One region of the [Roseibacterium] beibuensis genome, then DNA from elsewhere that is predicted to be linked to it. Evidence: riboswitches for the same ligand, from Rfam matches in the RefSeq annotation. Region 1 holds a riboswitch; each other region holds the start of a gene.
What was found. Region 1 has a riboswitch for cobalamin ahead of ABD923_RS00065 (DUF4198 domain-containing protein). Riboswitches for the same ligand answer to the same signal wherever they lie in the genome.
Positions count from the first base shown of each region.

Region 2: it holds a riboswitch for cobalamin, as region 1 does, so the genes downstream of both, bluB (5,6-dimethylbenzimidazole synthase) here and ABD923_RS00065 (DUF4198 domain-containing protein) in region 1, are expected to answer to the same signal.
Region 3: it holds a riboswitch for cobalamin, as region 1 does, so the genes downstream of both, ABD923_RS13395 (hypothetical protein) here and ABD923_RS00065 (DUF4198 domain-containing protein) in region 1, are expected to answer to the same signal.
Region 4: it holds a riboswitch for cobalamin, as region 1 does, so the genes downstream of both, ABD923_RS12855 (TonB-dependent receptor plug domain-containing protein) here and ABD923_RS00065 (DUF4198 domain-containing protein) in region 1, are expected to answer to the same signal.

Region 1 is NZ_BAABHW010000001.1:10,487-18,196, forward strand. Features, by position in the region: gene ABD923_RS00055 (hypothetical protein) at 15-2,111, shown strand; gene ABD923_RS00060 (ATP-binding protein) at 2,111-3,097, shown strand; cobalamin riboswitch at 4,203-4,407, shown strand; gene ABD923_RS00065 (DUF4198 domain-containing protein) at 4,545-5,336, shown strand; gene cbiM (cobalt transporter CbiM) at 5,341-5,958, shown strand; gene ABD923_RS00075 (cobalt ABC transporter permease) at 5,958-6,542, shown strand; gene cbiQ (cobalt ECF transporter T component CbiQ) at 6,546-7,331, shown strand; gene ABD923_RS00085 (energy-coupling factor ABC transporter ATP-binding protein) at 7,322-7,710, shown strand, end outside.
Region 2 is NZ_BAABHW010000007.1:1,078-8,787, forward strand. Features, by position in the region: gene ABD923_RS17340 (C-terminal helicase domain-containing protein) at 46-690, opposite strand; gene ABD923_RS17345 (hypothetical protein) at 811-1,263, opposite strand; gene ABD923_RS17350 (DUF4339 domain-containing protein) at 1,260-1,868, opposite strand; gene ABD923_RS17355 (hypothetical protein) at 1,982-2,557, opposite strand; cobalamin riboswitch at 3,117-3,298, shown strand; gene bluB (5,6-dimethylbenzimidazole synthase) at 3,342-4,028, shown strand; gene ABD923_RS17365 (CsbD family protein) at 4,544-4,741, opposite strand; gene ABD923_RS17370 (hypothetical protein) at 4,772-5,017, opposite strand; gene ABD923_RS17375 (hypothetical protein) at 5,090-5,383, opposite strand; gene ABD923_RS17380 (hypothetical protein) at 5,384-5,545, opposite strand; partial or broken gene ABD923_RS19175 (thiamine pyrophosphate-binding protein) at 5,505-5,797, opposite strand; gene gdhA (NADP-specific glutamate dehydrogenase) at 5,809-7,152, opposite strand; gene ABD923_RS17395 (DUF1328 domain-containing protein) at 7,240-7,410, opposite strand; gene ABD923_RS17400 (ANTAR domain-containing protein) at 7,476-7,710, opposite strand, start outside.
Region 3 is NZ_BAABHW010000004.1:54,413-62,122, reverse strand. Features, by position in the region: gene ABD923_RS13405 (DMT family transporter) at 1-508, opposite strand, end outside; gene dacB (D-alanyl-D-alanine carboxypeptidase/D-alanyl-D-alanine endopeptidase) at 665-2,158, shown strand; gene ABD923_RS13395 (hypothetical protein) at 2,171-2,545, opposite strand; cobalamin riboswitch at 2,582-2,783, opposite strand; gene ABD923_RS13390 (PHA/PHB synthase family protein) at 2,819-4,636, opposite strand; gene ABD923_RS13385 (SulP family inorganic anion transporter) at 4,783-6,045, shown strand; gene ABD923_RS13380 (tellurite resistance TerB family protein) at 6,071-6,490, opposite strand; gene ABD923_RS13375 (lysine--tRNA ligase) at 6,607-7,710, shown strand, end outside.
Region 4 is NZ_BAABHW010000003.1:288,496-296,205, reverse strand. Features, by position in the region: gene ABD923_RS12860 (hydantoinase B/oxoprolinase family protein) at 1-1,395, shown strand, start outside; cobalamin riboswitch at 1,539-1,730, shown strand; gene ABD923_RS12855 (TonB-dependent receptor plug domain-containing protein) at 1,871-3,694, shown strand; gene ABD923_RS12850 (ABC transporter substrate-binding protein) at 3,726-4,523, shown strand; gene ABD923_RS12845 (FecCD family ABC transporter permease) at 4,520-5,509, shown strand; gene ABD923_RS12840 (ABC transporter ATP-binding protein) at 5,506-6,264, shown strand; gene ABD923_RS12835 (adenosylcobinamide amidohydrolase) at 6,261-6,905, shown strand; gene ABD923_RS12830 (MotA/TolQ/ExbB proton channel family protein) at 6,934-7,551, shown strand; gene ABD923_RS12825 (ExbD/TolR family protein) at 7,548-7,710, shown strand, end outside.

The DNA.
Region 1 (7,710 bases):
GCCACGAGTCGATCATGTCCCTGAAGAACAAAGATCAGCAGGCTCTGGGACGATTTCACGTGGCCATGTGCCAGGCCGTGGATATTTTTGTTGCTTTGCGACGACAGGACAATCCGCGTTTTCGCCCGACCGTCCGGAACCTGAGCACATTGAGCGCCCGCCGGTTTATCGCTGAACAAACGACACTGCTGTTGAAAGAGCCTGTTCGAACCGCGCCGCCTCGTGGAGGAGAGAAAACCAAAGCGCGCATTCTCTACCAAGGCCGCACAATCCTGAAATACTACAAAAACTATATGAAACTCGACAATGGTGAGGGCGTGGCCGAGGCCCTCGTTCCATTGACGCACCTACGTGGCAACAGGTCGCCGCGTATTTCCGTACCACTCCGCGATTTGATGACCAAAGCCTGGGGCGAATTTGGCTTCGACCTAAGGGGACATTCGATCGCGAATGTTCACCAATACCTTGAGACGCTCGTTCACGAGGAGAACAAGCGCCGCATCTTGAACGAGTTGCCAAAACTCGCTGTGCCATCACAGAAGACGCTTCGGGAGCACCGTGATCGCCTCGTCACTCCAACCGAATATGCGATTGCCGTAGATGGAGTTCGAGAAACCCGCCGAAGGCAAGGGCGGGGCAGCACCGACATCCGGGGGTTCATGGTTGGTGAGCTCTGCGGCATGGATGAGCAGAAAATGTCGCTCGTGACGTCTGCAAAAGAGAAAGGCTTCTGGCACACCCTCTCGGACGAAACGAAAAGGGCCTATGAAGAGGCGGATGAGTTTATTCGAAAACGGCTTCACATTATCGTCCTATTTGATGTTGCCAGCCGCATGCCTTTGGCTTGGATTATTGCCGAAAACCCGAATGCAGAGGCTACTCTTGCTCTTCTGCGCATGGCGACCCGTGACAAGACCCGCGAAAAGACCCGGTACGGGTGTAAGAATGATCCCGCTAAAGGATGCAGCATTCACCGTTTGCGCAACGATAACGGGACTGGGCTGCGAAGTTCACCCGTCATTGCATCATTGATGGGAATTGGAACGATCAACGAAACCACCCGAACGTACTCTCCAACAGACCGAGCTCATGATGAACGGTTTTTTGGAACAGTGGAGTCGTGTTTTTTCAAGGTCATGCCGGGATACACGGGACGCCGCCCGGGAGATATCCCCGGCTACGACGCAATCAAAAATGGGGTTGTGAGTGTTGAGCTTTTGTATGCCATGCTGACCCGCTACCTCGTGGACGAATACCCTTTTCAAAAGCACTACGGCGTTGGCATGTTCGGCCGCCGTCCTTGGGATGTCTATAAAGAGCTCAACGATACCCGCGGGATGGCTGGGGTGATCGACCCCCACACCCGGCGCATTCATCTCGGCTGGCAGGTCAGCACCACACCTTCCGATGAAGGTGTGCGCGTGTTCGAGGGTATTTGGTTCAACTCGGACGATCTGCAGCTGGCCCGCGAAGAGCAGTTCTTCAAAGGGAAAGTCGAGGTCTTTGTCGACCCCGACAATTTGAACATTGCCACGGTCCTCATGGCGGGCGTGCCGGATCCGATCGAAGTCACCCTTCAGACGACCGCATTCGCAGACATGACCTTGGGCGAGGTCTTGCAGTTGGTCGCCGAGTATCGTCGCGAGGATCCGCACGTCACTGAACTTTATCATGATCGCCTTATGGAAGCGCGGACACGGCGTTACGCTGACATCTCGTCCATCGGTGTCGAACACGACCTGCCCCGCAGCTATTCGACCATCGAGGAGTGCAAGGCACTTGCCAGGGCGGTCTTCGCAGGCGCCCGGGTTCCCCGCACAAAGCAGCTAAACAGCACAACCTCTCCAGACGATGTCACCAACTTGGCGCAAAGCGACGGGGTTTTCGCCATCGGTGAAGAACCCTCGATCATTGAAGGGACGGCTGAAGAGGTGCCCGGAACCTCCGAGCCGTCGTCGGACGAGCAGCCCACTGACCATGGGACACAGGAGGAAAAATCTCAGGGCACTTCGGCGAGCAACCCACCTCCCTCCAAGGGAAATACGTCTCGCACACGCAAGTCGCAGTCCATGAAATCTGCGCGTCCTTCCAACCTCAAGGAGTTGAAGTAATGTCATTCGTCAACGAGGCGGTGGTCGACGTTCGAAAGCCCCTGATGGAGGCCCGCTTTCCGTTTAACCGAGCGCAGGACCTGGCCGAGGCCATGACTATGTGCGTCACGGAATACTATATCAAAGCCTCGATTGGCGGTCGTTTTGAAGCCTCCGGGATTTTGGTGATCGGTGACTCCCGGCAAGGAAAGTCGACCGAAATCGATGCCATGTTGAGGCGCCTTAACGATGGATCAACCACCATGCCCGATGGGCGTCCGGCTCGGGTCATTTCATGCCTTCTGTCCGGCAAGGTCACCTGGAAAGATCTCGGCGTCGAAATTCTCGAAGTCCTCGGATACCCGCTGCGAGGGCGGCACTCGCAAAGCGAGATTTGCTCCAAGGTCAGAAAGTATGCGGAGCTTCAGGGCGTGGTTGGCATTCACTTTGATGAGTGCCAGCACGTGTTCACGGAAAACGACAGCCTGACCAACCAGAAATTTCTGGATAGCTTCAAATCCCTTTTGAAGGATCATCAATGGCCGCTGATGCTGATCTTCTCCGGAGTGCCCAGCCTCGCCGCCCAGATTCAGAAGGAAGAGCAGCTCTACAGGCTCCTGCGCACCGTGAATTTTTCCGGCATCGATCTCGCGAGCACAACCGACAAAGACGAGCTCCTTCATCTTATCTTCAGCTACTGTGACAAGGCGCAGCTTGAGTTCGATGACTTCGAGTTGGACGACTTCCTCGACCGCTTGGTTTTCGCGGGATGCCAACGATGGGGGCTGGTGATCGAGCTGTTGATCGAAGCTTTGACGGTCACCCTTAGTGCCAATGAAAAGATCTGCACTATTGACCATTTCGCCGAAGGGTTTTCGCGCCGCACAGGTTTGCCATTTGGCTACTCGCCCTTCACTATGCCGAACTACCGAGAGGGTTTCAAACAGCACAATTTGCTCGACGCCTACGAGACGACCCGACGAAAGAAGATGCCCCGGAAGAACTGACCACTTGGCTTTTTCATAGATGGACGGCCCGCCTCGCGCGGGCCTTTTTTGTTTTCAGCAATGTGAGGTGTGCATGGTTATGGTTCGAACGTGCATGCTTATGCCATCAGATTTCGATGAAGCTTTATTTTATTGTTTTATTTCATTATATTGGAGGGGAGAGGTTTGATTTCGAATCACCTGAGCGTGCATACATATGCCCCATCCACAGCGAATTTGGATGGGGCATATGTATGCACAAAACGGATGTTTTTGATGCACGCCCTGTCAAGGATTTTTCGCCCTTCTCGGCCAGAATTCAGCTAAGGGCTTGTTAAAAAATATAACTAATAGGTGGACAGGAAAGTCCCAGCCGCCTTGAGGTTTTCCGCCGTACGAAATTTCCGATCGCCGGGGCATGCGATCGATACTTCAACTTAAAAAGATTCCTGATGCTGCCTCGCCCTGAGCCATCCCCGCGCAAGCCGTGCGGTGTCCGGGCCAGCGCGGTGAGGGGCAGGGCGTCGCTCTACCGTTTCGTAGAGCGGATCCAGAGCGTAGCCCACAAAAGGCGGCAAACGAGACAGCGTCGAAATCCTCGATTTCGGGGAAACCGTTCCAACCTGCAGTCCCCATTAGGCGGACACCCGTCTCGCCGACCACTAAGAGGAGCGGATCTCGGATGTTTCAGCCAAGGCCGAGGGGCTGCCGGGTCCGATCGCGGCCCGGCCGGGCTGGGAGGCCATACCGGCTGTACGGCAGGGTCGCCTACGGTGAAAACGATGCACGCGCCGGAGCCTCGCACGGGATCGGGGCCGGTCTCGAGCCTGGTGTCCGCGTTCTGCCCCACGCTGCGGCAATCCCCCATGGCGCCGGGAAGCCAGGTCAGGAGGCCTTCGGGAAACGGCATGCCAAGGGGCTGGACCCGGCTGGGCTGGCCGGGACGTTGCGCCACGTGCGGCAGCCTCAAGCCGATCCAGAGCACCGTCGCTCAGCGCATAGGTCGACATGACAAACGAGGCGGCATGGTTTGGCTGCCGAGATCAACACCCGGAATTGTCAAATGGTCGCGGCACTCGCTCCTCCGCCCCATGAGTCGTCTATTGACCGGACACGGGGCGTGGGGCATCAGGTTGGTGTGATCGGTTCCGCCCCGTTCTGGGGTGGAGGCAAGAGGGAACGCGGTGGGGTGTGAGGTCACACCGAACCCGCGGCTGTCCCCGCAACTGTGAGCGGCGAGTTCGGCTGACAACGCCACTGGAGCGATCCGGGAAGGCCAGCCAGAGCATTGACCCGCGAGCCAGGAGACCTGCCGGTCATGCGTGTCCCCACCGGGACGCGGCCACCTGGACGCCGGGGAAACGCGTCGGGCATGGGCGCGTCACTCCGGTTGCGCGCTCCCGCCAAATCTCCCCGTCCGTCCTTTCCAAGCGCGGCTTCTCAGCCGCACGACAGAAAGAGGACGTAGATGACCCTTCGCACGACAATCTTCGCGGCTGGTGTCGCTGCCGCCCTGCCGATGGCGGCATCGGCGCATTTCCTGCTGAATTTCACCGAACAGGCGGTGATCGAGACACCCGGTGAAATTCCGGTCAAGCTGATCTTCTGGCACCCGATGGACAACGGCCAAGTCATGGACCTCGCTATGCCGCGCGAGTTCTACATGATCCACAACGGTGAGCGCACGGACTTGCTCGATACGCTCGAACCCGCAGTATTTCAGGGGGCAGAGAACACGGGCGAGGCCTTCCGTGGCTCGGTCCCGATCCGCCGGTCGGGCGACTACGTCTTGGTGACAGTGCCCGAGCCCTACTATGAGGAAAGCGAGGACATCTACATTCAGCAGATCGCGCGCGTCTTCCTGAACCGCAACGGCCTGCCGACTGATTGGGACGGCATCATGGGGCTTCCGGCCGAGATCCAGCCCCTGAACCGTCCCTACAACGTGCTCGTCGGTTCGACCTTTACGGGCCGCGTGCTGTCAAATGGCGAACCGGTCGCCGGGGCCGAGATCGAGATCGAATACATGGCCTCCGAGCCCGACATCGCGGTCAGTGCCACGACCGAACCGACGGTTGCCGCGCCCGCGGGCGGCACGCTGATCGCGATCAGCGATGCAAACGGTTATTTCACCTTCGGCATCCCGACGGCCGGGTGGTGGGGTTTTGCCGCGCTTGGTGTCGGACCGGAGACCGGGTTCGACGGCCGCGAGTTGTCGCAAGATGCCGTGATCTGGATTCACGCGACCGAGTTGGAGTGAGATCATGCACATTGTTGACGGGGCGCTTGCGAACGAGGTTGTCCTCGGCGGGGCCGTCGTTGCCGCTGGCGGGATCGCGCTGGGGCTGAAAAAGCTGCCGCTGGAAAAAATTCCGGCGGCGGGCGTTTTGTCGGCCACGTTTTTCGTGGCCTCGCTGATCCACGTTCCGATCGGCCCCTCTTCGGTGCATCTGATCCTCAATGGTCTGGCCGGGCTTGTCCTCGGCTGGGCCGCTTTTCCCGCGCTGTTCGTGGGGGTCTTGTTGCAGGCCGTCTTCTTTGGCTTCGGCGGATTGACGGTGCTGGGGGTGAATACGCTGAACATCGCCCTGCCGGCCGTTCTGGTCGGTATCCTCGTTGGTCCGGTGATTGCGCGGGCCTCGCCCGCGATGGGCGCGGTCTGGGCCGGGATCGGCGGTGCCTTTGCCATCGCCGCCACAACGCTGCTGGTGGCTGCCTCCCTGATGCTGTCAGGAGACGAGTTCGTCGCTGCCGCACAATTCGTTTTCTTTGCGCATATCCCCGTCATGGGGATCGAAGCGCTGCTTGCCGGAGCGGCGGTCTACCTTGCCCGGCAGGTGAAGCCCGATCTCTTCACGACCATGAAAGGAGCCAAGGCATGATGCGCGCTCTCATTTTGGCACTCGTCCTGGTTGCAGCCCCCTTTGCCGCGCTGGCCCATAATGTCATTTCATCCGTCTTTCCGGCGGGCCGCGAGATCGAAGGGGAGATCGGGTTCTCCAATGGCGAGATGGCCGGCAATCGGCTGGTCGAAGTCTTCGACGCAGAGGGAAGCAAGCTGGGTGAGGTCATCACGGACGGGGACGGTTTCTTCCTCTACACGCCCACCGAGGCCGTCACCCATGTTTTCCGCGCCGATCTGGGCGCGGGCCACATTGCCGAAATGGAGATGGCTGCGGAAGATGTCGCCGCGATCATGGGCGTCGCCGCACCGGAAACCGAAGCGGTGGCCCAAGCTGGCCCGGACGCACCGGCAGGCGGGGGGATCATGGTGACCTCGCTGACAGACGAGGAACGCGCCGCCATTGCGGAAGCTGTGCGCACGGAAATGCGACCGCTGCGCCAAGAGATCACGGCCTACAAGAACCACAACGATTTCCAGACCATCCTGGGCGGGATCGGCTATATCATCGGTCTCTTCGGTCTTGGGTTCTACCTTGCCGCCCGCCGCAAGCTGGCGGCCTGACCCTTGGCGACAATCCTCACGCCACAGGCCGCCGCGCTGGGGCCGAACGGCGATGTGCCTGGCTGGCTTGGCGGTGTTGACCCGCGTGCGCGTATCATCGTGGCCGTCGTTTATGCCGTGGTGGTGGTGGCTTGCTCCCGGATCGAGGTGCTCGCGCTCGCCTTCGCACTCTCCGTCGCGCTGCTCCTGGCCTCGCGTTTGCTCATCACCCGAACCCTCAAGCGCATGGCCGCCATGGACGGCTTCATCCTCTTCATGCTGGTCCTGCTGCCCTTCACCGTGCCCGGCGATCCGATCTTTGCCGTTTGGGGTTTCACGGCCAGTTGGCAAGGGGTGCTCCATGCTGTCGAGATTGCGTTGACCGCCAACGCCGTGGTGCTTGCGCTGCTGGTGCTTGTAGGGACACTGGAGCCGGTGACACTCGGCCATGCGCTCCATGCACTGGGGATGCCCGAGCGGCTGGTCCATCTGTTGATGTTCTCTATCCGCTACATCGGCACCTTGCGCGAGGAATACCTTCGCCTTCGCACCGCGATGAAGGTCCGCGGTTTCCGGCCCGGCACCAATTGGCACACCTATCGCAGCTATGGCTATCTGGTCGGCATGATGCTGGTGCGGGCCGTGGAGCGCTCCGAACGCATCCTCGGCGCGATGAAATGCCGGGGCTTCTCGGGTCGGATCGTGATGCTGCACCGGTTCGAGGCGACGCGCAGCGATCTGAGCTTCGGATTGGCCGCAGTTGCGGCCATGGCGGTGCTACTCCTGCTGGATTTGGGTCCATGGCGCTGATCGAGTTGGAAGGCATAAGCTTCGGCTACACGAACGCCGCACCGGTCCTGATTGACGCCTCGCTATCGCTTGGCACAGGCGACCGGCTGTCGATCACCGGGGCGAACGGTGCGGGCAAATCGACGCTCCTGAAGCTCATTGTCGGCCTGCTGACGCCCCGGGCCGGCACGATCCGCGTTTTCGGCGAGGCCCGCCGCGACGAGCCCGATTTCGAGGAGGTCCGCCGCCGTGTCGGCCTCGTCTTCCAGGATGCCGACGATCAGCTGTTCTGCCCCACCGTGGCCGAGGACATCGCCTTCGGCCCCCTGAACCTCGGTCGCAGCCGGGACGAGGCGCTGGCCATCGTCGATGACGTTCTGACGCGGCTCGACCTGATGCG
Region 2 (7,710 bases), on a different contig from region 1:
TGGTGATGATCGACATCCTTGCGGTCGTTCCGGGCCGGGCCTTCTTCACGCGCTTGCGAAGAGCGGAAGATCCGCCCCGTCCGGAGCAACCTCGGGTTCGGCCGGCGTCGCCTGCTCTGCCTCCAGTGTCAGCTTCGGCTTGTTCATGGTGCGCTCGTCGCTCTCCATCTTCGTGAGGATCGACTTGCCCATGCGACCATCGAGCGTGCCGGGAATGAACATGTAGCCGACATCGCAGTTCTGCGTATGGCCGGTCCGCCACATCCGGTCTTCAAGCTGGATCATGTCAGCGGGGTTCCAGTCAGGCTCGACGGTGCGCATCACGTTGGCGCGGATGAGCGTGATCCCTTTGATGCCCGAGCGTGACAGGATCATTACCCGCTTGCTCTCGTCCTGCTGGAGGGCGTCGACAGTCGGCTGACATTTTCTCGACTTTGTGGAGCCGTCGAACGTCAAGACGGATCCCGGGAAAACGGCTTCGATCTGGGCCTTTATCGTCTCGATCACCGACTTGTGGTGCGCGAAGATGACCATCTTCGGCCGCTCCTGCGTATCCATGAAAGCCAGTTCCCATTGGCGCAGCTCCTCGATAAGGGCCGCGGTCGCATAGGGTGCCTTCACGTCGCCGAGGTTGCGTCGCACCCGGGCGATTTCCTGGAAATCCGATCTGTCTTTCGGGATGCGGGCCATGAGGTCAATGACGAGCGCTGCCCGGGACGAGTTAAGGCGACAAGGGATGTCGATGCGCGCGAGCTTTTAGCGTTAAGGATCCCAAGGCAGTAAGCCGCTCTTTCAGGCGGCCCTTTACTGTCAGGCTGCCACCGGGATCGATCTCGTCCCTTCCGCCGGTTCCCGGAGCAGATCAGGAAGCGTGCTCCAGAAACCGAGAATGAGGCCCCATACCGTTTCGGAGATCTCGGACAGAAGCCAGACCGACAGGATCAGGTTCACGATGGCTGCGACGAGGACGAAACGCCAGGTCCACAGATGCGCGCGCAGGTCGGCTGAGCGCGCCTTCAGTCCGAAAGCGGCCAGGGCGAGAACCGGCATGGGCGGCAGAAGGGGGATGAGGGCCGGAACGAGAGCGATCTCGTGGATCTCCCGATCGACAAGCCAGGACGTCAACCTTCTGTCGAGCCACGGGGGCAGCCTCAGGCTTCCGATCGCTTGGCCGGCCGCAGCACGTCCGCAGGTCGGGCACCGCTCCCGTGCGAGACCCAGGCCAAGGCAGGTCGGGCAGGTTCGCTTCCCCTGGCGGGTCATGCCGGCCGCGTCTGTGCCGCAATGTAGGCCTGGTGGCGATCGCGGAGCTCCTTGGCCTTGGTGTAGGCGTCGATCATCGACCAGATGTTGATGATCCAACCGAGGAAGACGAGCCAGAGCAGAATGCAGCCCAGGATCATCAGGAAGCCCTTGCCGACATCGCCGTTATAGAACTGGCCAAGTCCGACGAAAAGGAAGGACAGCAAGAGCGCCAGCCCGGGCGACTTGTTTGCGCCCGGATCCACCAGCGCCGCGGGCTGTTGAAAGGTATTGGTGACCTGGACGACCGTACTGCGATCGCTTGCGGTCGCGACCTGCGGCTCCGGCCCGGGCTGGGGCACAGGCGCCGGCTGGAAAAACTTCCGGATCGCGACATCCATCTCGGCAGCAACCCATTCCGCGCTGGCCTCCCGGCGGATCTCCGTGTCCGGCTCAAGACGGCCATCCTCGGCAAAGGCCTTGAGCTGGTGGCCGGTATAGGGGCCGTAGTCGCGCCCATCGACGCGCATGAACCACTGGCCATCCAGGGGGTGGGGTGGTGCGGTTGGCGGTGCGTCGGCCGACCGGGTGGCCGGCAGGGCGCCGTCTTGTCGATCGTCATTCATGTTGTCGTTCCTCATGGTTGTCACGGGCAATTTTTGTCTCCGCGTTGCCGATCTGAAAGGCTTGCGCCTGGAGGTCGGCCCCGATTGGACACGGGTGTTGCCGGTTTGCGTCGTCAAAAGGCAGGGTGTTCTGGCTCCTCGTCGGGCATCATGTCGCCAAGAACGCGGAACCCGCTTTCGTAACCGAAGAGATCGCGCAGGATCATCGCGCTGGCCGGACCGGTCTCGATATGCATGCGCTCCATCATGTCCCGCTCTTTCTCGGCGCGCTCCTCCTCGCTCTCGTAGCGCGGCTTGCGGATGGATCTGCTCTCGTCGATCTTCAGGATCGCCTTGCGGATATCGGGGTCGAAGAAGGAGGTCTTGCCCTCTTCTGGGCCGGGCTCCTGCGCATCGGGGAGGGTGCGTCGATCCCGCGCCTCGCTCACAAGCATCGGTGAGGGGCAATCGAAGCTTCCGGCCAAGGTTCGACCCCTGATCTTCTCACGGGTGACGAGCCGGTATCCCTTCCGCCCGTTCGCGGCAGCCTGCATGGCGCGTTCGATGATGCCGGTGGGGTTGCGATAGAGGCCCTTGGCGAACCGGGTCACGGCATCGCGGTTCTCCAGCCCGGTCGCGAGCGCAAGCGGATCGATGCTCAGGCTGAGCAGGCAAAGCCGCTGGTCGCCTTCATGATCGAGGTACATCATGCCGAGGGCCCAGACGAGCCTCGGATGGGAAACGTATTGCGGCGCACAGCAGTTTCGCCCAGCCGCACTTCTTCCCGCTTCTCATGCGAAGTACCGCGACTTCACTCGGGACCTGTGTCATTCCGGTACGCTTTGATCTTGGTCTGCTCTGGATGTCGGCTTCTAGCTTGGCTGTGTGGCACAATCTTCACCGCAGCGAACTTCCGCTTTCCGCCCCCTATGTAGACCACGTATGGCTCAACTGGGTGATTTTGGCGGAATGTCCGCTTCGGTGTTGAGGCAACCGGGAACAACGGCGTGAAGGCCCTTGATGTCAGACCGTTGACGGCTTCTGAGGTGCGGAAACCATCTTGGCCAGTTTGAGGAGGGCCGTGGCGGCGGCAGCGCGCGGCACTTTATCGTTTGCGCCGATGGGCCACGCAAGCGCAACTGCTTCGAAGCCGGCTTGTGGTGTAGCCGGGTGAATAGGATTTCGACCTTCGTCCGTTACTTCGTTAAGGTCACGGACTGATGGGGCTTTGCGATATCGCGCGCATCTTGCCTGCCGCCGCTCGCCCGCTTATGCAGCGTCCGCCGGGTGCCCCGCCAAGCCGGGGAGAATCGGGAAGTCGGTGCAATACCGGCGCGGGCCCGCCGCTGTGACGGGGATGCCGCAGGCACGATGCCACTGGAGCGATCCGGGAAGGCGCCTGCGCGCAGATGACCCGAAGCCAGAAGACCGGCCCGGCAAGATGGCCGCCCCGCGTGGAACCCGAGGCGGCGCTGTCAAACCAGGAGGGCCACCATGCCCGACACCGCCCCGGCGGCGCCCGCATCCGCGCGCCGCTTTACCCCAGAAGACCGCGACACGATCCACGACCTGATCCGCAACCGCCGAGACGTGCGCGACGAGTTCCGCCCCGACCCGATCCCCGACGACGTCCTGCGGCGCATCCTCGACGCCGCCCATCACGCGCCGTCCGTGGGGTTCATGCAACCGTGGAATTTCATTCTCATCCGTGACCTCGAGCGTCGCCGCGCCGTGCATCGCGTCTTCGAGGCCGCGAATGCCGAGGCCGAGGCGATGTTCCCAGAGGGTATCCGCAGCACCTATCGCGGCCTCAAGCTCGAAGGCATCCTGAAAGCGCCGCTGAACATCGCCGTCACCTGCGACCGCGACCGCTGCGGGCCGGTGGTTCTGGGCCGTACCCACAACCCCGAGATGGATCTCTATTCCTCGGTTTGCGCGGTTCAGAACCTGTGGCTTGCCGCGCGCGCCGAGAATGTCGGCGTGGGTTGGGTCAGCATCTACAACGAGCCCGACCTGCGCCGGATCCTCGCGCTGCCCGACCACGTGGCGATCGTGGCCTACCTGTGTGTCGGGTTTGTGGATGACTTCTATCCCGCGCCCGAACTGGCCCTCAAGGGCTGGCGCCAACGCCTGCCATTGGACGCGGTCGTAATGGATGAGATCTGGCAAGAGGACCACTGAACCACAACGCGGCGGTGGGGCTTGGGGCCCTGCCGCCCAGCATGAAGTCCACCTCCGCATCCTCTTGCTGCAACAAAAAATACGTGTGCGCTGCCGTCTGTTGCACCTCCGATACCGCCAACCAAGGGGGTGAGATCGCGTACTTATTCGCCCGGAAGACCGTAAAGTTCGCCAACCTCCGGTTCCATTGCAAAGAATGGAGCCGAACATGCCCTCGACCCGAATGATTGGCGGCCTTTCTTGAGACGTAAGCGGACAACACCGGATAACCGTCGTGAAACCTCTGTTTCTCCTCGCCGTCCGGTATGACAGGCTGCCGCGCATCGACGCGGACCGTCTCAGGCAGGTTGTTTGCGCATCTGTCCGCACGTGCGTTTGCGGATCGTCCGGACAGCGGCAAGATCCCTCTGGGTCCAAATCGGCAAGGTGAGTGGACGCCGGTCTTTGGTCCTTTCTCAGACTCAAAACGCCCCGCGATTTCACGCAGGGCGTCTTGTGGTGGGTCTGCAGGTCAATCAGACCTTGGCCAGAATATCGTCGACCGTCTTGCGAACCTCTTCCTTGGATTGGCCCAGCTTCTGCTGAAGCACGCCTTCCATCTGTTCGCGGTCGCCCTTGGCTTCTTCGAGATCGTTGTCGGTCAGCTCGCCGTAGTGTTCACGCAGCTGGCCCTTGATCTCGGTCCATTTGCCTTCGATCTGGTCGCGGTTCATCGTCATTCTCCTATCAGCGGTAAGACTTGATTACTGGTTCTGGGCGAGATCGGTGTCTTCTTCCGGCGGCTCGATCTCGAGCGTGGGAACGGTCACTTCGGTCTCGCCGACCTCGATATCCCCGGTCTCGGCCTCGAACTCGGGCATGTTGCCGCCTTCGACCGAGATTTCCGGCAGCGCGGCCTCTTCGGTCTGGTCGATATCGACAAGGTAGACGGCGGCGCCGATGGCGACGATTGCGGCGACAGCGATACCAAGAATAGGTGCGGTTTTCATGGCTTAGCTCCTGTGTTGCGGTTCTGGACACTCAACACGGATGCCCCGTCAAAGGTTCCCGACGGGCAGGGGTCACGCGAAGGTTCCGCTGTATTTGACCGGCACCGTGATGAGCTGCCTTGCAGGGCGGTCGCCGCAATGCTTCGCCAGGTCGTCATCCGTTTCGCATGCCGTGTGTCGCAATCCGGCGGCAAGGTCCCCGACGGCCTCGGCCCCCAGATGCCACCCGGCATCGCGCGGCACGCTTGTGTCTGACAAGGAGAGCGCGTCGATCCGGGCCTCATCCGTCAGCTTGCCCAAGGGGTATTCCACCGGGTCCAGCCCGATACAGACAAGCAGATCGGCACTGTGGATGGCATGATCCACCTAATCTTCGGCCGGAAGGCCGAAGGCCCCGAGGTTCTGAGGGTGATGCGCGGGCAAGATGCCCTTGGCCTTGAAGCTGCTTGCCATCGGCATCCCGGTGCCCTGCAACAGGGCCGCCAGGTCATCCGCCGCCCTGCCCCGTGATCGCCAAAACGGGCGCATGATCGAGCGTGGCATCGGCCAGCCCGGTAACAAGGTTCGACGCCCCGGGCCCGAGCGTGGCCAGACAGGCCGCGGGCCGCCCCGTCAGGCGGCCATGAAGGTGGCCCCCTGTTCGTGGCGGCATAACACGATGTCGATCTTCGACGCCGCCAGCGCGTCCATCAGGTCGGTCGTTTCCTCGCCGGGAAGCGCGTAGACCGTGTCGATCCCGCCCGCGACAAGGCATTCGACGAAAAGCTCTGCACCTGTCATCACCTGCCCCCTCAGATCGCGCCCATCGCGGCGATGGCCTGCGCGACCTTGCGGAACCCGGCGATGTTGGCCGCGCGGGCATAGTCGATCCGGCCACTCTGCCTGCCTTCGGCGGCGACGCGGTCATGGATGCCCCGCATGATCTGCTTCAACTCGCCATTGACCTCCGCGGCGGTGGAAAAGCGGCGATGGCTGTTCTGGCTCATCTCCAGCCCCGAGACGGCCACGCCCCCCGCATTCGATGCCTTGCCCGGCGCGTGGTGCAGGTCGGCGTTCTCGATCACCTCCCGCGCGACGGCGGTCAGCGGCATGTTGGCGCCTTCGGCCAGGATCTTCGCACCGTTGTCGACGATGCGTTTTGCCATCTCCTCATCCACCTCGTTCTGGGTGGCACAGGGCAGCGCGATATCGGCCTCGTGATCCCACGGGGCACGGCCTTCCACGAACCGCGCACCGCAGCCTTTTGGCGGATCGGCGATGTCGCGGCCTTCCTGCTTGCGCTGGCGCACCCAGTCGATTGTGTCTGCCGTCAGGCCATCCTCGGCCACGAGGCTGCCCGAGGTATCCGAAAGCGTCATGACCTTGCCGCCCAGGGCGACCGCCTTCTCCGCCGCATGGGTCGCGACGTTGCCCTTGCCCGAGATCGCGATGCGCTTGCCGCCAATCTCCTGGCCCTGTTCGGCCAGCATCGCCTCGACGAAATAGACAAGGCCATAGCCCGTCGCTTCGGTGCGCATGGCGGAGCCGCCGAAACTCTGGCCCTTGCCGGTCAAGGCGCCGGTGAACTCGCCATCTTGCGCCTTGTAGGCCGCGAAAAGCCACCCGATCTCGCGCGTGCCGACATTGATGTCGCCCGCGGGAACATCGCGGTCCGGGCCGATATGGTGGGCCAGCTCGCGCATGAAGGCCTGGCAGAAGCGCATGATCTCGGCATCGCTGCGGCCCGTCGGGTTGAAATCCGCGCCCCCCTTGCCGCCCCCCAGCGGCAGGCCCGTCAGCGCGTTCTTGAAGACCTGCTCGAACCCGAGGAATTTCAGGATCGACGGGTTGACTGTCGGGTGGAACCGCAGCCCGCCCTTGTAGGGTCCGATGGCGTTGGAATACTGCACCCGCCAACCCCGGTTGACCTCGACCTCACCGGCATCGTTCTGCCAGACCACCCGGAACCCGATCACCCGATCCGGCAGGGCGAGACGGTCCAGAACGCGGGCATTGGCGAACTCCGAATTGGCCTTCTCGATGGTGATGACGTCGCCCGCCACATGCGCAACGGCTTGGTGGAACTCGGTTTCACCGGGGCTGAGGGCTTCGACGTGGTCCATGTAGCCTTTCAGCAAATGCTCGCGGTTCGCCATGTTGTCTTGTCTCCAATTCCGACAGTCGCGCATGAAAAAGGGGCGAGCGGCCGATAGGACCACTCGCCCCTGATGCAGTATTTTCGTTTACGGCGTGCGGCCGCGGATCGCCCGGGCGACCATCGCGATCACGAACAGCGCGATGAAGATGAAGAAGAGGATCTGCGCGATGCCAGCCGACGCGCTGGCGATACCGCCAAACCCAAACAGAGCGGCGACAAGCGCGATAACGAGAAAGGTAAGTGCCCAACCAAGCATTGGATTATCTCCTGTTCAGCTACTGAGGAGATAACCCGGACCGGTGCCGGTGGTTCCCGGAAAACCTAGAAAACCGCCAGTTCCCTGAGTAGCCGCGTCACGTCTTCGGTGCGGAACGGTTGCGCCAGGACATGCACGCCGCACGTCGCGACCGCGTTTTCCGCGCCCGGTCCCGTCAGCGTACCATCACCGTCGAACACCACCACCGGAACACCGCCATCCGCCCAGGCACGGACATGGTCCGCCGACAAAATGTCGGGGACGCGCCCCGCGACAAAGGCAATCCGGATATTGCCACGC
Region 3 (7,710 bases), on a different contig from region 1:
CCGCCAGCCAACGCGAGGCGGTCAGGAACGCGCCATAGAAAATTCCCGCCAGCACCGCAAAACCCAGCCCCGGCGTCATGCCGAAGCCCGGTTTCACCACCAGGATGACCCCGAGGAACCCCAGGCAGACCAGCCCCAGCCGCGGCCAGGAAAAGCCTTCGCGCAGGAGCCACACGGACAGGAGCCATGACAGGATGGGCCCGACGAAGAACGCGCCGAAGACATTGGCGATCGGCTCGGTCTTCAGCGCCGTCAGGATCGACACGATGCCGCCCGCGATGAACAGCGCGCGCAGCCAGATGCGCCAGTCGAGGAAGATGCGCGGCGGCGTGATGTGCAGCACGAAGGGCGCCAGGATCACCGCACCCAGCGCGAATCGACTGAACGCCACCCAAAGCGGCGCCACGCCCTCGCCCCCGGTCAAAAGCTTGCCCGCCGTGTCCCCTGCCGGGATCAGCGCCATGGCCAATAGCATCAGGGGCAGCGCGCGCAGCGTGTCGGACCTCATGGCGCTTGCCTCTATCCTGTTGACGCGGCGTCGGAAACCCGCCTTTCTGCCGGCGATCACCTTTGCGTGGGGTCGCATCCCGGTCTCCGGGCAGGGGCTTGAGACGACCGCGCCGCTCTGGTTAACCTTTCGCGACATTACGGATTTTTTGACCAAATGGTTTCGAGACGCGCGTTTTTAAGCGGAGCAGCAGCCTCCGTCGGCGGAAGCCTTGCCGGCCCCGCATGGGCCAGCGCACCCGAGCGGTCGCTGCGACCGCTGGTCCGGCCCGATGGTTTCCTTGCGCGCACCATCCCCGATGCCGCCGACATCATCGCCCGCGCCGACCTGGGCGGGCGCGTCGGCTTTGCCGTGGCCGACGCGACGACCGGCGAGATGCTCGAGGTCGGCCACCCGCTCTACGGTCTTCCGCCCGCCTCCGTTGCCAAGGCCGTGACGACGGCCTACGCGCTCGACCGGCTCGGCCCCGGCTACCGGTTCCGCACGCGGCTGGTCTCGGACGGGGTGCTGGCCGATGGCCGCCTCGATGGCGACCTGTGGTTGATCGGCTCGGGCGATCCGCTCTTCGACACCGACGCGCTGGCGGGCATGGCGCGGTCGCTGGCCGATTTCGGCGTGCGCGAGGTGACGGGCCAGTTGCGCCTTGCCACCGATGCGCTGCCCACGATCTACCAGATCGACCCGGGCCAGCTTCCCCATGCGGGCTACAACCCGTCGATCTCGTCGATGAACCTCAATTTCAACCGCGTGCATTTCGAATGGACGCGCGAGAACGGCGATTACACCGTCACCATGCAGGCCCGTTCGGCCAGCTATTCCCCCGGCGTGCAGACCTCGCGCATGGTGATCGAGGATCGCGATTATCCCGTCTACACCTACGAGGATACCGAAGCCCGCGATGAATGGACCGTGGCGCGCGGCGCGCTTGGCAATGGCGGCGCGCGCTGGCTGCCCACCCGCCGTCCCGCCGCCTACATGGCCGAGGTGTTCCAGACCATCGCGCGCAGCTACGGCATCGTGCTCGACGGGCCGGCCTTTTCCGAAGGCGCGCCCACGGATGCCGCCGTGCTGGTCGAACATGTCTCCGAGCCGCTGGAGGATATCCTGCGTGGCATGATGCTGTGGTCCACCAACCTCACCGCCGAGGTCGTGGGCCTCCTGGCGACGCAGGCGGGCGGGGTGCGCCCCGCCACGCTGGCCGAAAGCGGGGCCGAGATGGCCGCCTGGATGGAAGAGCGTCTTGGCGCCCGCACCCCGCATTTCGTCGATCACTCGGGCCTTGGCGTTGACAGCCGCATCCGCCCGCAGGACATGACCCGCGCCTTGGTCAGCGCCGGGCCGAACGGGCTTCTGCGCAACCTGATGAAGGACATCCCGATGCGGGATGCCTCGGGCAACCCCGTGGCCGATCACCCGCTTTCGGTGGTCGCCAAGACCGGTACGCTCAACTTCGTCTCGACGCTGGCGGGCTATGTCCGCCTGCCCACGGGGCGCGACCTCGCCTTTGCGATCTTCTGCGCCGATCTCGACCGGCGCGCGGCCCTGACCGAGGCGCAGATGGAACGCCCGCCCGGCGGGCGCAGCTACAATGGCCGCGCCAAACGCCTGCAACAGGCCCTGATCGAGCGCTGGGGCGTGATCCACGCCTGAGCCATCGGGCCTTCAGGCGATCGACCGCGCCTCGACCAGGGCGAGGGGGCGTGCAGGCAGGCTTGCCGTGCTCAGGCCCACGCCGTCATCGCCATTGCCGAAAATCGCATCCGCCATCGCGTCGAGGGGCGCGAGTTCGGTGTCCATCTCGACGCCGCAGAACAGGCGCACGCGCCGGTGGTTCGCGACGAACTGCGCGCCGCAGGATTGCGGGCAACCATCCAGACGGCTGAACCCGGCCACTTCGAAATCCGGCTTGGTGAAGGGGCGGACCGTGGCCAGGCTCTGCGCCAGCCTCTTGACGAGGCAGGCCGCCTCGGGGCAGGGGCCGCCGATGCGCGGGCACATGGTCGCCTGGTAGGAATGGGTCTCGTCGGACCAGATCATCGCAAAACTCCTTCTCCGGGGCACCCCGCCCGGGCCTTGGGTGAATCGACGATGGCAGGTCTCCTGACTCGCGGATCATGGCTTGCCCGACCTTCCCGGGCCGTTTGGCCCAGTGGCATATTCGGGGTCGCATTCCGCCTACAGTTGCGGGGGCAGTCGCGGATTTGGGGCTTTGCCCGCACCGCGTTCCCTTTTCACCCCGTGCGGTGCACGGGGAACCATCGCCTCAATCGGTAGGCCCCCCGGCACCTGCCGGTCAAGCGCGGAATGGCGTCAGGTCTCGAACACGTAGTCGCCCGGCGCGTCGGCCAGCGGCGCGTAGCCCTCGGCGCCCAAGGCGGGCGGCGGACCCTCTCCGCCGGAGTGCTCGGCCAGCCACGCGGCCCAGGCGATCCACCAGCTTCCGGGGGTTGGCTCGTGTTGCTCCAGCCAGGTGTCGGGGTCCATGTAAAGCGCGCCGGGTTCGCGATGGCCCAGCCGGTAATGCTTGCGCGGGTGGCCCGGTTCGCTGACGATCCCGCCATTATGCCCGCCCTTCACAAGGCAGAAGCGGAAATCGCCATCGGTGAAAAGCTTGGCCTTGTAGACGGACCGCCACGGCGCGATGTGGTCGGTCTCGGTGCCGACGACGAACATCGGCGCCTTGATGTCCTTCAGCGCGATCACCCGCCCCTCGACGGCATAGCGCCCCGCCGTCAGCCGGTTTTCCAGGAACAGGCCGCGCAGGTATTCCGAATGCATCCGCGACGGCATCCGCGTGGTGTCGTTGTTCCACACGCCCAGATCCGACGGCATGTCGGGCCGCCCGAGGAAATAGCGCGCCACCGCGCGGGAATAGATCAGGTCCTCGGCCCGCATCGTGGCGAAGGTGCGCGTCATCTGCGGCCGGTCGAGATAGCCCTGGTCCCACATCAGGTCTTCGATAAAGGCCACCTGCGACTCGTCGGTGAAAAGCAGCAACTCGCCTGCTTCCGCGAAATCCGTCTGCGCCGCCATCAGCGTGATCGAGGCCAGCCGGTCGTCGCCATCCCGCGCCATGGTCGCCGCCGCGATCGCCAACAGCGTGCCGCCAAGGCAATAGCCATTGGCATGGACCTTGGTGTCGGGAACGATCGCGCTGACCGCGTCCAGTGCCGCCATCACGCCCATCCGCCGGTAGTCGTCGAGGGAAAGCTCCGCCATATCGGCCGTCGGGTTGCGCCACGAGATCATGAAGACGGTAAAGCCCTGCTCGACGAGGTAGCGCACCATCGAGTTATGGGCCGACAGGTCGAGGATGTAGTATTTCATGATCCACGCGGGCACGATCAGCACCGGCTCGGATTTCACCGTCTCGGTCTCGGGCGCGTACTGGATCAGTTCGCAGATCTCGTTGCGCATCACCACCTTGCCCGGCGTCGCGGCCAGGTCCTCGCCCACGCGGTAGCCCTCGGGCTGGTCGGGATGTTCCTGCGTCAGCGTGTGCATCAGGTCCTCGAAGTAATGCTCGGACCCTTCGACGATGTTGCGCCCGTTCTGTTTCAGCGTCTCTTCCATGATCTGCGGGTTCAGCCACGGGAAATTCGAGGGCGCGAACAGGTCCAGCGTCTGGCGCGCGATGAATTGCGCGCGGTCGGCATTGTCGGGGCGCAGGCCGCGGATATGGCCCGTCGCCATGTCCCACCAATCCTGCGTGGCGAGAAAACTTTGCTGCCACAGCGCGTAGGGCAGTTTCTCCCACGAGGGATGCATGAAGCGGTGGTCATAGGCCTTGGGCTTGAACGGGGCGGGCGGATGCCCGTCCTCGGTCAGGGTGCGCAGGGCATAGGCGCCCAGCTTGACCGCATTGTCGCGGGCGTGTTCGGCCAGCGCCAGTTGCCGCCCCGGCGCGCGGCTCAGGTGCACCGCCCAGTCGGTCCAGCTTTCCAAGAGCGCATAGGGCGACACGCCCCCGGTCATCCGCGCCAGGGCCGCGCGGGTGGCGCGATCCAGCGCTTCGTAGCTTTGCGGCGCGTCGGGTTTGGCGCGCTTGGGCTTTGCGGGAATGACGGCGGGCAGGTCCGCGGATTTCGGCGGCACCTTCACCGCGTTTGGCTTGGTCGTCTGGGGCATGGCGGCGATCCGGGGCAGGGGCGGGACACTCTCAGGTTGTACCGCCACTCTCGGTCACGCCTTGATGCACGTCAATCGCCGCGGCGCAGCATCTTGCACAGGCCAAGGCGCAGGCGTAGGTTCGCCCTGACCAGCGGACACCGGCCATGACGCCCAAGATCCTCACGACCCTCAAAAGCTACGACCGCCCGACCTTCCTGGCCGATCTCGGCGCAGGGGTGACCGTCGCCATGGTCGCCCTGCCGCTCAGCATGGCCATCGCCATCGCTTCGGGCGCGGGGCCCGCGCAGGGGCTGGTCACCGCCATCGTCGCGGGCTTCCTGATCTCGCTTCTGGGCGGCAGCCGGGTGCAGATCGGCGGTCCGACCGGGGCTTTCATCGTCGTCGTGGCCGATGTCATCGCCGAGCACGGCTATGACGGGCTGGTGCTGGCGACCTTCATGGCCGGGGCGATCCTGCTTCTGGCCGGGGCGCTTCGCGCCGGGCGGCTGATCCGGCTGGTGCCCGAGGCGGTGATCAACGGCTTCACCATCGGCATCGCCGTCATCATCGCCTCCAGCCAGATCAAGGACCTGTTCGGCCTGTCGCTGGCCGAGGTGCCCGCCGCCTTTCTCGAAAAACTGCCCGCGCTCTGGGCCGTGCGCGATACGCTCAGCCCCGCCACGCTCGCCATCGGGCTGGTCACCATGGCCGCCATCGTGATCCTGCGCCGGGCCTTTCCGCGCTTTCCGGGCCTGATCCTCGCCGTTGGTGCGACCTCGGCCATCGTGGCGCTGGCGGGCCTCCCGGTCGAGACCATCGCCGCGCGCTTCGGCGATCTGCCGCGCAGCCTGCCGATGCCGGGCCTGCCCGATCTGTCGCCCGCGCGGTTGGCCGAGCTTCTGCCCTCGGCGGTGATCATCGCCTTCCTCGCGGGGATCGAGTCGCTGCTCTCCGCCATGGTGGCCGACCGGATGATCGGCGGACAGCACCGCCCCAATGCCGAGCTTCTGGCCCAGGGCGCGGCCAATCTCGGCTCGGCGCTGTTCGGCGGCCTGCCCGCCACCGGCGCCATCGCCCGCACCGCCACCAACGTGCGCGCGGGCGGCAAGACGCCCGTCGCCGGGCTGGTCCATGCGCTGACGATCCTGCTGGTGATGCTGCTCGCCGCGCCCCTTGCCGGCTACCTCGCCATGCCCGCGCTGGCGGCGCTTCTGCTGCTGACCGCGTGGAACATGAGCGAACCGCATCGCTGGCGCGGATACCTCAAGGATCGGCGCTCGGATCAGATCCTGCTGGCGATGACCTTCCTTCTGACCGTGCTCGCCGATCTGACCGTCGCCATCGGCGTCGGCGTCGCCGTGGGCCTTGCCCTGCGCCTTGCCCGCCGCGACGTGCCCGAGGCCGAGTGGACCCCGCCCAAGCACTAGCGTCCGGGCGTTCCGCCCGCGCCGCTTACAGGGTCGTGTGACGTGCCCGCGATCCGCGCTCGATGGCGGCGGCGGCCAGCCGGTCGATATTCATCGCGTGGCGCATCTCTTCGAGGAAGCGCAGCTCGATCTGGTCCAGCCTCCCGTCGGCGGCGGCGACGTCACAGGCCAGCGCATAGGCCGTCTCGTGCAGCTTGTCGGGCAGCACGTCCGACACCATCCCGAACAGCGCGTCCAGCCCGTCCTCCTCTTCGAACAGTTCGAAGACGAAACTCGCCATTTCGCGCATCCGGTCGAGGTCGTATTGCCCGAACACCGGCAGGTTGTTCACGATGCCCTGGATCTTGACCAGTTCCGAGGTCTGGATCGCCTCGTCGGAAACCGAGACGGCCACCATGATCGCGACCAGCGCGTCCTCGGGCGACAGGGGGGTGCGGTCGGTCATCGGTCTCTCCTTGAATTCGGCTTTCGCGGTATTTATTGACGCTGCCTTGACCTCGCAATAGGTGCGGGGCCGCAGGGGCATGGACGCCCCCGACCTGATCATTGGGATGAAAGACGATGACCGATCTGCGTGACGCCGCGATGACCTCCAAGGCCTGGCCCTTCGAAGAGGCGCGCGCAGTGCTGAAACGCTATGAAAAACAGCCGCCTGAAAAGGGCTACGTGCTGTTCGAGACCGGTTATGGCCCCTCGGGTCTGCCGCATATCGGCACTTTCGGCGAGGTTCTGCGCACCACGATGATCCGCCGCGCCTTCGAGGTGATCTCGGACATTCCGACGCGGCTGATCTGTTTCTCGGACGACCTCGACGGGATGCGCAAGGTGCCCGGCAACGTCCCCAACCAGGACATGCTGCGCGAACACCTGCAAAAGCCGCTGACCAGCGTGCCCGACCCGTTTGGCGAGTTCGACAGTTTCGGCGATCACAACAACGCCATGCTGCGCCGCTTCCTCGATACCTTTGGCTTCGAGTACGAGTTCTATTCCGCGACCGAGTTCTACCGCACCGGCCAGTTCGACGAGGTGCTGAAACGCGCCGCCGAACGCTATGACGACATCATGAAGGTGATGCTGAAATCGCTGCGCGAGGAACGCCGCCAGACCTACTCGATCTTCCTGCCGATCCACCCCGAAACGGGCCGTGTCCTCTACGTCCCGATGAAAGAGGTGAACGCGACCGACCACACCATCACCTTCGATGACGAGGACGGGCGCGAATGGACCCTGCCGGTCACCGGCGGCAACGTGAAACTCCAGTGGAAGCCCGATTTCGGCGCCCGCTGGGCCGCGCTCGGCGTCGATTTCGAGATGTATGGCAAGGACCATTCCACCAACACGCCGATCTACGACTCGATCTGCGAAATCCTCGGCCATCCCGCGCCCGAGCATTTCACCTACGAACTGTTCCTCGACGAGACCGGGCAGAAGATCTCCAAATCCTCCGGCAACGGCATCTCCATCGATGAATGGCTGACCTACGCTTCGACCGAGAGCCTGAGTTATTTCATGTTCCTCAAGCCGAAAACGGCCAAGCGGCTCTATTTCGACGTGATCCCCAAGGCGGTGGACGAATACCATCAGCAGCTGCGCGCCTATGCCAAGCAGGACACCGCGCAGCGTCTGGCCAACCCCGTCTACCATATCCACGGTCACAACGTGCCC
Region 4 (7,710 bases), on a different contig from region 1:
GATGGCAACCTTGTGGCGAACGCCCCGCATGTGCCGGTGCATCTTGGCTCCATGTCCGAGGCGGTGCGCACCGTCGCGCGCCTGAACGCCGGACAGATCGCCGAGGGCGACGCGTATATGCTGAACGCGCCCTTCAACGGCGGCACGCACCTGCCGGATGTGACCGTGATCACACCCGTTTTCGACAGGGCCGGGCAAAAGATCGTCTTCTGGGTCGGCAGCCGGGGCCACCATGCCGATATCGGCGGCAAGACCCCCGGATCCGCCCCGCCCGACTCGACCCGGATCGAGGAGGAAGGCGTCGTCATCGACAATTTCAAACTGGTGGAAAACGGGCGCCTGCGCGAGGCCGAGACACGGGCGCTGCTGGCCTCGGGCCGCTATCCCTGCCGCAACATCGGCCAGAACATGGCCGATCTGGAGGCGCAGGTGGCCGCCAACGCGACCGGCATCCGCGAGGTGCAGAACATGGTCGAAACCTTCGGGTTAGACACTGTTCTGGCCTATATGCGCCACGTGCAGGACAATGCCGAGGCCAGCGTGCGCCGCGTGATCGGGTCGCTGAAGGACGGGGCCTGCACCTACCCGCTGGACGATGGCAGCGAGATCAAGGTCGATATCCGCGTCGATCAGGCGGCAGGCCGCGCGGTGATCGACTTCACCGGCACCTCGCCGCAGCATCGCAACAACTACAACGCCCCCAAGGCCATCGCGACAGCGGCGGTGCTCTATGTCTTCCGCACGCTGGTCGGGCGCGAGATCCCGTTGAACGAAGGGTGCCTTAAACCGCTGGAGATCATCCTGCCCGAGGGGAGCATGATCAACCCGGTCCACCCCGCCGCCGTCATCGCGGGCAACACCGAGGTCAGCCAGGCGATCACCGAATGCCTCTATGGCGCGCTGGACGTGATCGCGGGCAGCCAGGGGACCATGAACAATTTCATCTGGGGCAATGACCGCATCCAGAATTACGAAACCATCGCGGGCGGCGCGGGCGCCGGGCCGGGGTTTGATGGCGCCTCCTGCGTGCAGGTCCACATGACGAATACGCGTGCAACCGATCCAGAGATCCTGGAAACCCGCTTCCCTGTGAGGGTTGAGCGCATGGCCCATCGCAGCGGATCGGGCGGCATCGGCGCATGGAGCGGTGGAGAGGGGATGCACCGGGTGCTGCGCTTCCTCGACCCCATGACGATCACGACGCTCTGTTCGCACCGGGAGGTGCCTGTTCCGGGGCGCGCGGGCGGTGGCGAGGGGGCTATCGGGGAAAACTGGGTTCTCCGGGCCGATGGCACGCGCGAGCGCCTTGCCGGAAATGCCGAAGTCGCGCTGGGCATCGGCGATGCGATCGAGATGCTGACCCCCGGTGGCGGTGGCTGGGGCCAGCCCAAGTGACCCGAAAACACGGCCTTCCAGGGCGCGGCACGGTCAGGATCGTCTGACAGGACGCCCGGCGAGTCCTGTCAGAAACCTGTGACATTTCGGTTTCGGGAACCGAAGTGCCGCGTTCAACCCTTGCTTGAATGCCCCGGCGCGCGTATCCGGGGACTCGCTTCGGTCCGGACGGCGCAAACCGTTCGGGTAATAGGGAACGCGGTGTAATCCCGCGACTGCCCCCGCAACTGTAAGCGGCGAGTGTGGACGGCACATGCCACTGGGACATCCCGGGAAGGCCCGTTTCACGCAACGACCCGCGAAGTCAGGAGACCTGCCGAAGTGATCACCCTGTCCGGGCGCGGGTGGCGCCATGGGCAACGGACCCTTCCGTAGTGGTGACGCATTTGCACCGTCTGCGGAGGGACGAACCCCTCCGATGACATACACCAACGAGTCCGAATGCCGCCATACCGGTATCGAAGGAGGGACATACATGACGAAACGATTGGCTTTGACCGCCATCTCCGCACTCGTTGCCGGCAACCCGGCCTTGGCGCAGGACGCCTTTTTCCAACTGGATGAGGTTATCTTCTCGGCGGGCCTGACCGAGATCGAAGAGGATCGCACCGGCGTATCGGTCGATGTGCTGACGACCGAAGAATTGCGCTATCCCGGCGATATCCAACTATCGAACACGCTGGCGACCGTGCCCGGCCTCACAGTCAGCCAGAATGGCCCGGTCGGGTCGAGCACCACACTGCGCATTCGTGGTCTCGGGACGTCCTACATACCCGTTTACCTGAACGGGATAGATATCACCGATCCGTCCTCCTCCCAGACCGGGTTCGACTTCGGCAGCCTTCTGGGCACCGGGGCAACGCGTGTCGAAATCCTGCGCGGCTCGCAAGGCTCCATCTACGGGTCCGAAGCCATCGGCGGCGTGGTGAACATCACCTCCGACTTGGCCCCTGACGAACCGGGCACCGAGGTCACGGTCGGCGTCGAAGCCGGCAGCTACGAGACCTACCTGTTGAATTTCGGCGTTGGCACTCGGTTCGAGCGCGGAACGCTGTCCTTCTCCGCCACGGAACTGACGACAGAGGGTTTCTCGGCCGCCGACGAAAATGACGGCAACACCGAAGAGGACGGCCACCAGTCCACCACCCTCATTCTTGCGGGTGAATTTGAGACCACCGAGGCTCTGACCATCGGGTTCAGCGCCTTCTACATCGACAGCTTTACCGAGATCGACGATTCCATCGATACCGCCGATGAACAGGAAGGCGAGCGCTCCGGCCTGCGCGCCTACGCCAATTTTGACGCCTTCGGTATAGAACACGAGCTGTCCATCAGCGGATCGCGCACCGAGCGTTATTACCCCGGCGGCTTCACCGAAGACTATCTCGGCGAGCGCATGACATACTCATATCTCGGCACCGCCAACCTACGCACGGCCGATACGCTGACGTTCGGCCTTGATCTGACCGAGGAAGAGTTCGACGCCGATTCCGATTCCGGCGGCGTGGATACCGCCGCGGTCTTTGCCGAATATGTCGCGGCACTGGGTAGCGGTTTCGACCTCTCGGCTTCGCTGCGCTATGACGATCATTCGATTTTCGGCGGACAAACCACTGGTCGTCTTGCCGGCGCATGGCGCCCGGCAGAAGGCACTGTTTTGCGCGGGTCGATTGCATCGGGCTTCCGCGCGCCGTCGCTCTACGAGCTGTATTCCGGATTCTACGGCAACCCGAACCTCGAACCCGAGCAGAGCCGCAGCATCGAATTGGGCATCGAACAGGCGTTCGGCGACCTGAACCTTAGCGCGACCGTTTTCTACACCGAGATCGACGACCTGATCAGTTTCTCAGGCGGCGGCTACAACCAAGTAGCCGGCACCAGCACCACGCAGGGCTACGAACTCACCGCCAACTACATGCTGAGCGACACCCTGTCGGCTTTTGCGAACTATACCTACACGGACGCCGAGGACCGGGCCGGCAATCGTCTGCCGCGTGTGCCGCGCCATAACCTCGTGCTTGGTCTCAATGCAGCAATTGCAGAGCGTGTTACCTGGGCGACGACCGCTCAATTCGAGTTTGACAGGCAAGACGTCGTCTTTCCTGCACCCAACTACGAACGAACGCCGGTTGACGTTCCCGATTATGCCGTTGTCGACACAACCTTCAGCTACGCGGTCAACGACACCACGGAGGCCTTCCTGAGGATCGAGAACGTCTTCGACGAGGAGTACCAGACGGCAATCGGCTACGGCACCAGCGACAGGGCGTTCTACATTGGCCTGCGCTCGCGCTTCTGATCGTTTGAAGCGCCTTGCGGTGGCGGCGGGGATGACCCTCGCCGCCGCTACATCGGCATGGGCGGACGCCCCCACCCGGGTCGTGTCGATGAACCTGTGCACGGATCAACTGGCGATGATGCTGGCCGCGCCGGGGCAGTTGATCTCGGTCAGCCAGGTCGCGGTCGATCCGCTGACCTCCCCCATGGCCGAGGAAGCGGCGGCCTACGACATCAACTTCGGTAGCGCGGAAGAGATCTACCTGCTCGACCCCGACCTCGTCCTGGCCGGCGTCTATTCCGACCCGGCGACCGTGGGCATGCTGCGCCGCCTCGGGGTGCGAGTGGAACAGATCGCGATCACGCAGCGCCTTGTCGACGTGCCGGATCGCCTGCGCGAGGTCGGGGCGCTTCTTGGCCGCGAAACCCGGGCAGAGACCCTGATTGCCGCGTTCGAGACGGATCTTGCGCGGCTGACGCATGCCGCGACCGGCCCCCGCGCGGCCTTCTACTTTCCCAACGGCTATACGCTTGGCACCGGGACGCTGTCGCACGACATCCTCACAACAGCCGGATTCACCCATATCGCCGAAGAACTGGGGCGCAGCGCATCGGGGCGGCTGGCGCTGGAATTGCTTGCCATGGCCGCGCCGGAACTGGTGATCGGCAGCACGCCCTATGCGGGCGCCTCGCGGTCGGAAGAGATCTTGCGCCACCCCGCGCTGCAAGCGGTGATCGCGGCCGGCCGAGGCACGGTCAGCGGGCCGGATTGGGTCTGCGGCACGCCCCATGTCATCAATGCCCTCGAAAACCTGACCCGCCTGCGGACCGAGATGGAGGCCGCGCGATGACCCGGCGGCTCCTCATGCCCGGTCTCGTGGCGCTGGTCCTCGTGCTGTTCACCCTCTCGCTTCTGATCGGGCCGGCGGGGTTCGGCCTTGGCGATTCGCTGAGGGCCCTGGTCGGCGGACAGGGCGATGCGGTCACGCTGGTGATGCGGGAAATCCGCCTGCCCCGCGCCATCCTCGCCGTCATGGTCGGCGTATCGCTGGGCCTGTCGGGTGCGGCCTTGCAAGGCTACCTGCGCAACCCTTTGGCGGAACCGGGCCTGATCGGCGTATCGGGGTCGGCGGCGCTGGGCGCGGTGATCGCGCTGCAAACGGGGTTTGCCACGCTCTTCGCCCTTGCCTTGCCGCTGGCGGCCCTGATCGGGGCCTTGATCGCGGTGATGCTGATCCTGCTGCTGGCCGGCCCGCGCGGCGGGTCAATCACGCTGATCCTGGCCGGCATCGCGATTTCGGCCCTTGCGGGGGCGTTGACCTCGCTTGCGCTGAACCTGTCACCCAACCCTTTCGCGGTCAGTGAAACGGTGTTCTGGATGCTCGGGTCGCTGTCGGATCGCTCCTTTGCGCATGTCTGGATCGCGCTGCCGTTCATGGCCGTGGGCTGGCTGCTCCTGTCGCTGACGGGCCGGGGCCTGGAGGCGCTGACGCTGGGCGAGGACGCCGCGCAGGCGATGGGCATTGACCTGCGGCTATTGCGCCTGTCGGTGGTGCTGGGCACGGCGGCCAGCGTCGGCGCGGCCACCGCCGTGGCCGGGGCCATCGGGTTCGTCGGGCTTGTCGTGCCGCACATCCTGCGGCCCTTCGTGGGCGCGCGCCCGGGCCGGCTGCTTTGGGCCTCGGCCCTGGGCGGGGCGGCGATGGTTCTGGCGGCCGATATCGCGGTGCGGCTGGTTCTGCCAGACCGCGACCTCAAGCTGGGGGTCCTGATGGCCATCGTGGGGGCGCCGCTGTTCCTGCACCTGATCTACAAGACCCGGAGGGCGATGGCATGACCCTCCTGTCGCTCGAGAACCTGACGGTGATGCGCGGGTCTTGCCCCGTGGTCGACACGGCCAGCCTGACCATCGACAAGGGCGAGGTCGTCGGCCTGATCGGGCCAAACGGCGCGGGCAAGACGACCCTTCTGCGGGCGGCCTTGGGGCTTTTGCCATTCAAGGGCAGTTCCTCGCTTGCCCGAATGACACCGCGCGACCGCGCCAAGGCCGCCGCCTGGATGCCGCAGGCGCGCGAAATCGCTTGGCCCGTGGCGGTCGAGACGCTGGTGATGCTGGGGCGCGTGCCCTACCTGTCGGGCGGTCAGAAACCGGGCGAGGCTGATCACGACGCGGTTCGGCGCGCCATCGCCGATATGGGCCTGACAGGGTTCGAGGAACGCGCCGCAACCGACCTGTCGGGCGGCGAGCAGGCCCGCGTGTTGATCGCACGGACGCTGGCGCAGGACTGCCCCCTGATCCTCGCGGACGAGCCGATCGCCGGGCTGGACCCCGGCCACCAGATCGCCACGCTGACCCTGTTCCGCAGCATCGCGGCGCAGGGCAAATCGGTTCTCGTCTCCCTGCACGATCTGGGCTTGGCCGCGCGGCATTGCACGCGGCTGATCATGATGCACCAGGGCCGGATCGTGGCCGATGGGGCGCCTGCGACCGTCCTGACGCCGGGCAACCTGCACGACGTTTTCGGCATCTCGGCCCATGTTCAGGACGGCCCCAATGGTATGATCTTCCAGCCGCTCGAGGTGATGCGATGATCGCCGTCACGCTTGACCGTCCCTGGCTGATCGCCGATCTGGGCCAACCGCTGCGCCTGCTCAGCTTTGCGCCGCACCGACCGGGGTTCGTCTCGGCCAGTCGCGTCCTTTGGCGCGAGGTCCGTAACGCGGACCTGACGCGCGAGTTCGACGCGATTTCCTGGCTCGGCCACGAGATGAGTGCGCGCGGGGATGAGGACGCTATCGGGATGCTGACCTCTCGCAATATCGGCCAGAACCATCTCGAATTCGCGGTTTCGGGTCGAATTTCGGCCTCTTGCCTTGCAACGGTTGGCCTTACCAATGCCGAGCGCGTGGGGCATCGCCTGCCCGCGCTGGCCGTGGCCTATGGCACCATCAATCTGTTGGCCGTCACGGATGCCCCCTTGTCGGACACGGCCATGATCGAAGCGATGACCATCGCGGCCGAGGCGCGGACCGCCGCTGTAATCACACATGGCCCCGACCTGCCAACAGGGCGCGCGACAGGCACCGGGACCGATTGCATCGTGCTTGGCTGCCCCGGCGGGTCCACCGCCTATGCCGGGCTTCACACCGATGTGGGCGAAGCCCTGGGCCGCTCGGTTTACAACGCTGTGGCCAAGGGCACGCGCGAGTGGATGGAAACGAGGGACGTGTGATGGCATTTTGCGACGGGGAGACGATGACATGACAGACCTGATCGCCAATGGCGGCGTCGTCCTTTGGATCATCGCCGCGCTTTCCGTCGTGACCGTCGCGCTGATCCTGTGGAAGGTCTGGCGCCTGTCGCTGTCGGGGGCGTGGTCAGGCGGGCGCGTGACCGCAGAGGCGATATCGCACTGGCAGGCCGGAGAGGTCGACGCCGCGATGGCGATATTGTCGGGGCGAAACTCGATCCGGGCGCGGCTGGCCTTGGCGGCGATGTCGTCCCGTCTGGATGCGGGCCTGTCCGACGCCGCCGCGCGCGAGGACACCGCAAGGCAGGCACGGGGCCTTCTGGCGCAACTGCGCGTCGGATTGCGGCCCCTTGACCTGATCGTGACGATTGCGCCGCTTCTGGGTCTGCTCGGCACTGTTCTGGGCATGATCGCGGCCTTCCAGGCCTTGCAGGAGGCCGGTGTGCGCGCCGATCCCGCCACCTTGGCCGGTGGCATATGGGAGGCCCTTCTGACCACGGCCGCGGGGATGGGGGTCGCCATCCCGGCCTCCATGGCGCTGACTTGGTTCGATTCCGTGGCCGACCGGCTTCAGGGCGAGATGGAGGATGACGCGACCCGGATCTTCACGCGGGGGCCTGCGGCGTGAGTTTCACCTTCGACACCCCGCGCGCCCGCCGACGCCCCAGCCTGACCCCTATGGTCGACGTGGTGTTCCTGCTGCTGGTATTCTTCATGCTGGCCTCGCGCTTCGGGCAGGAGGCCGAGATCGCGCTATCGCCGCCCTCGGGCAGCGCAGGGTCAACGA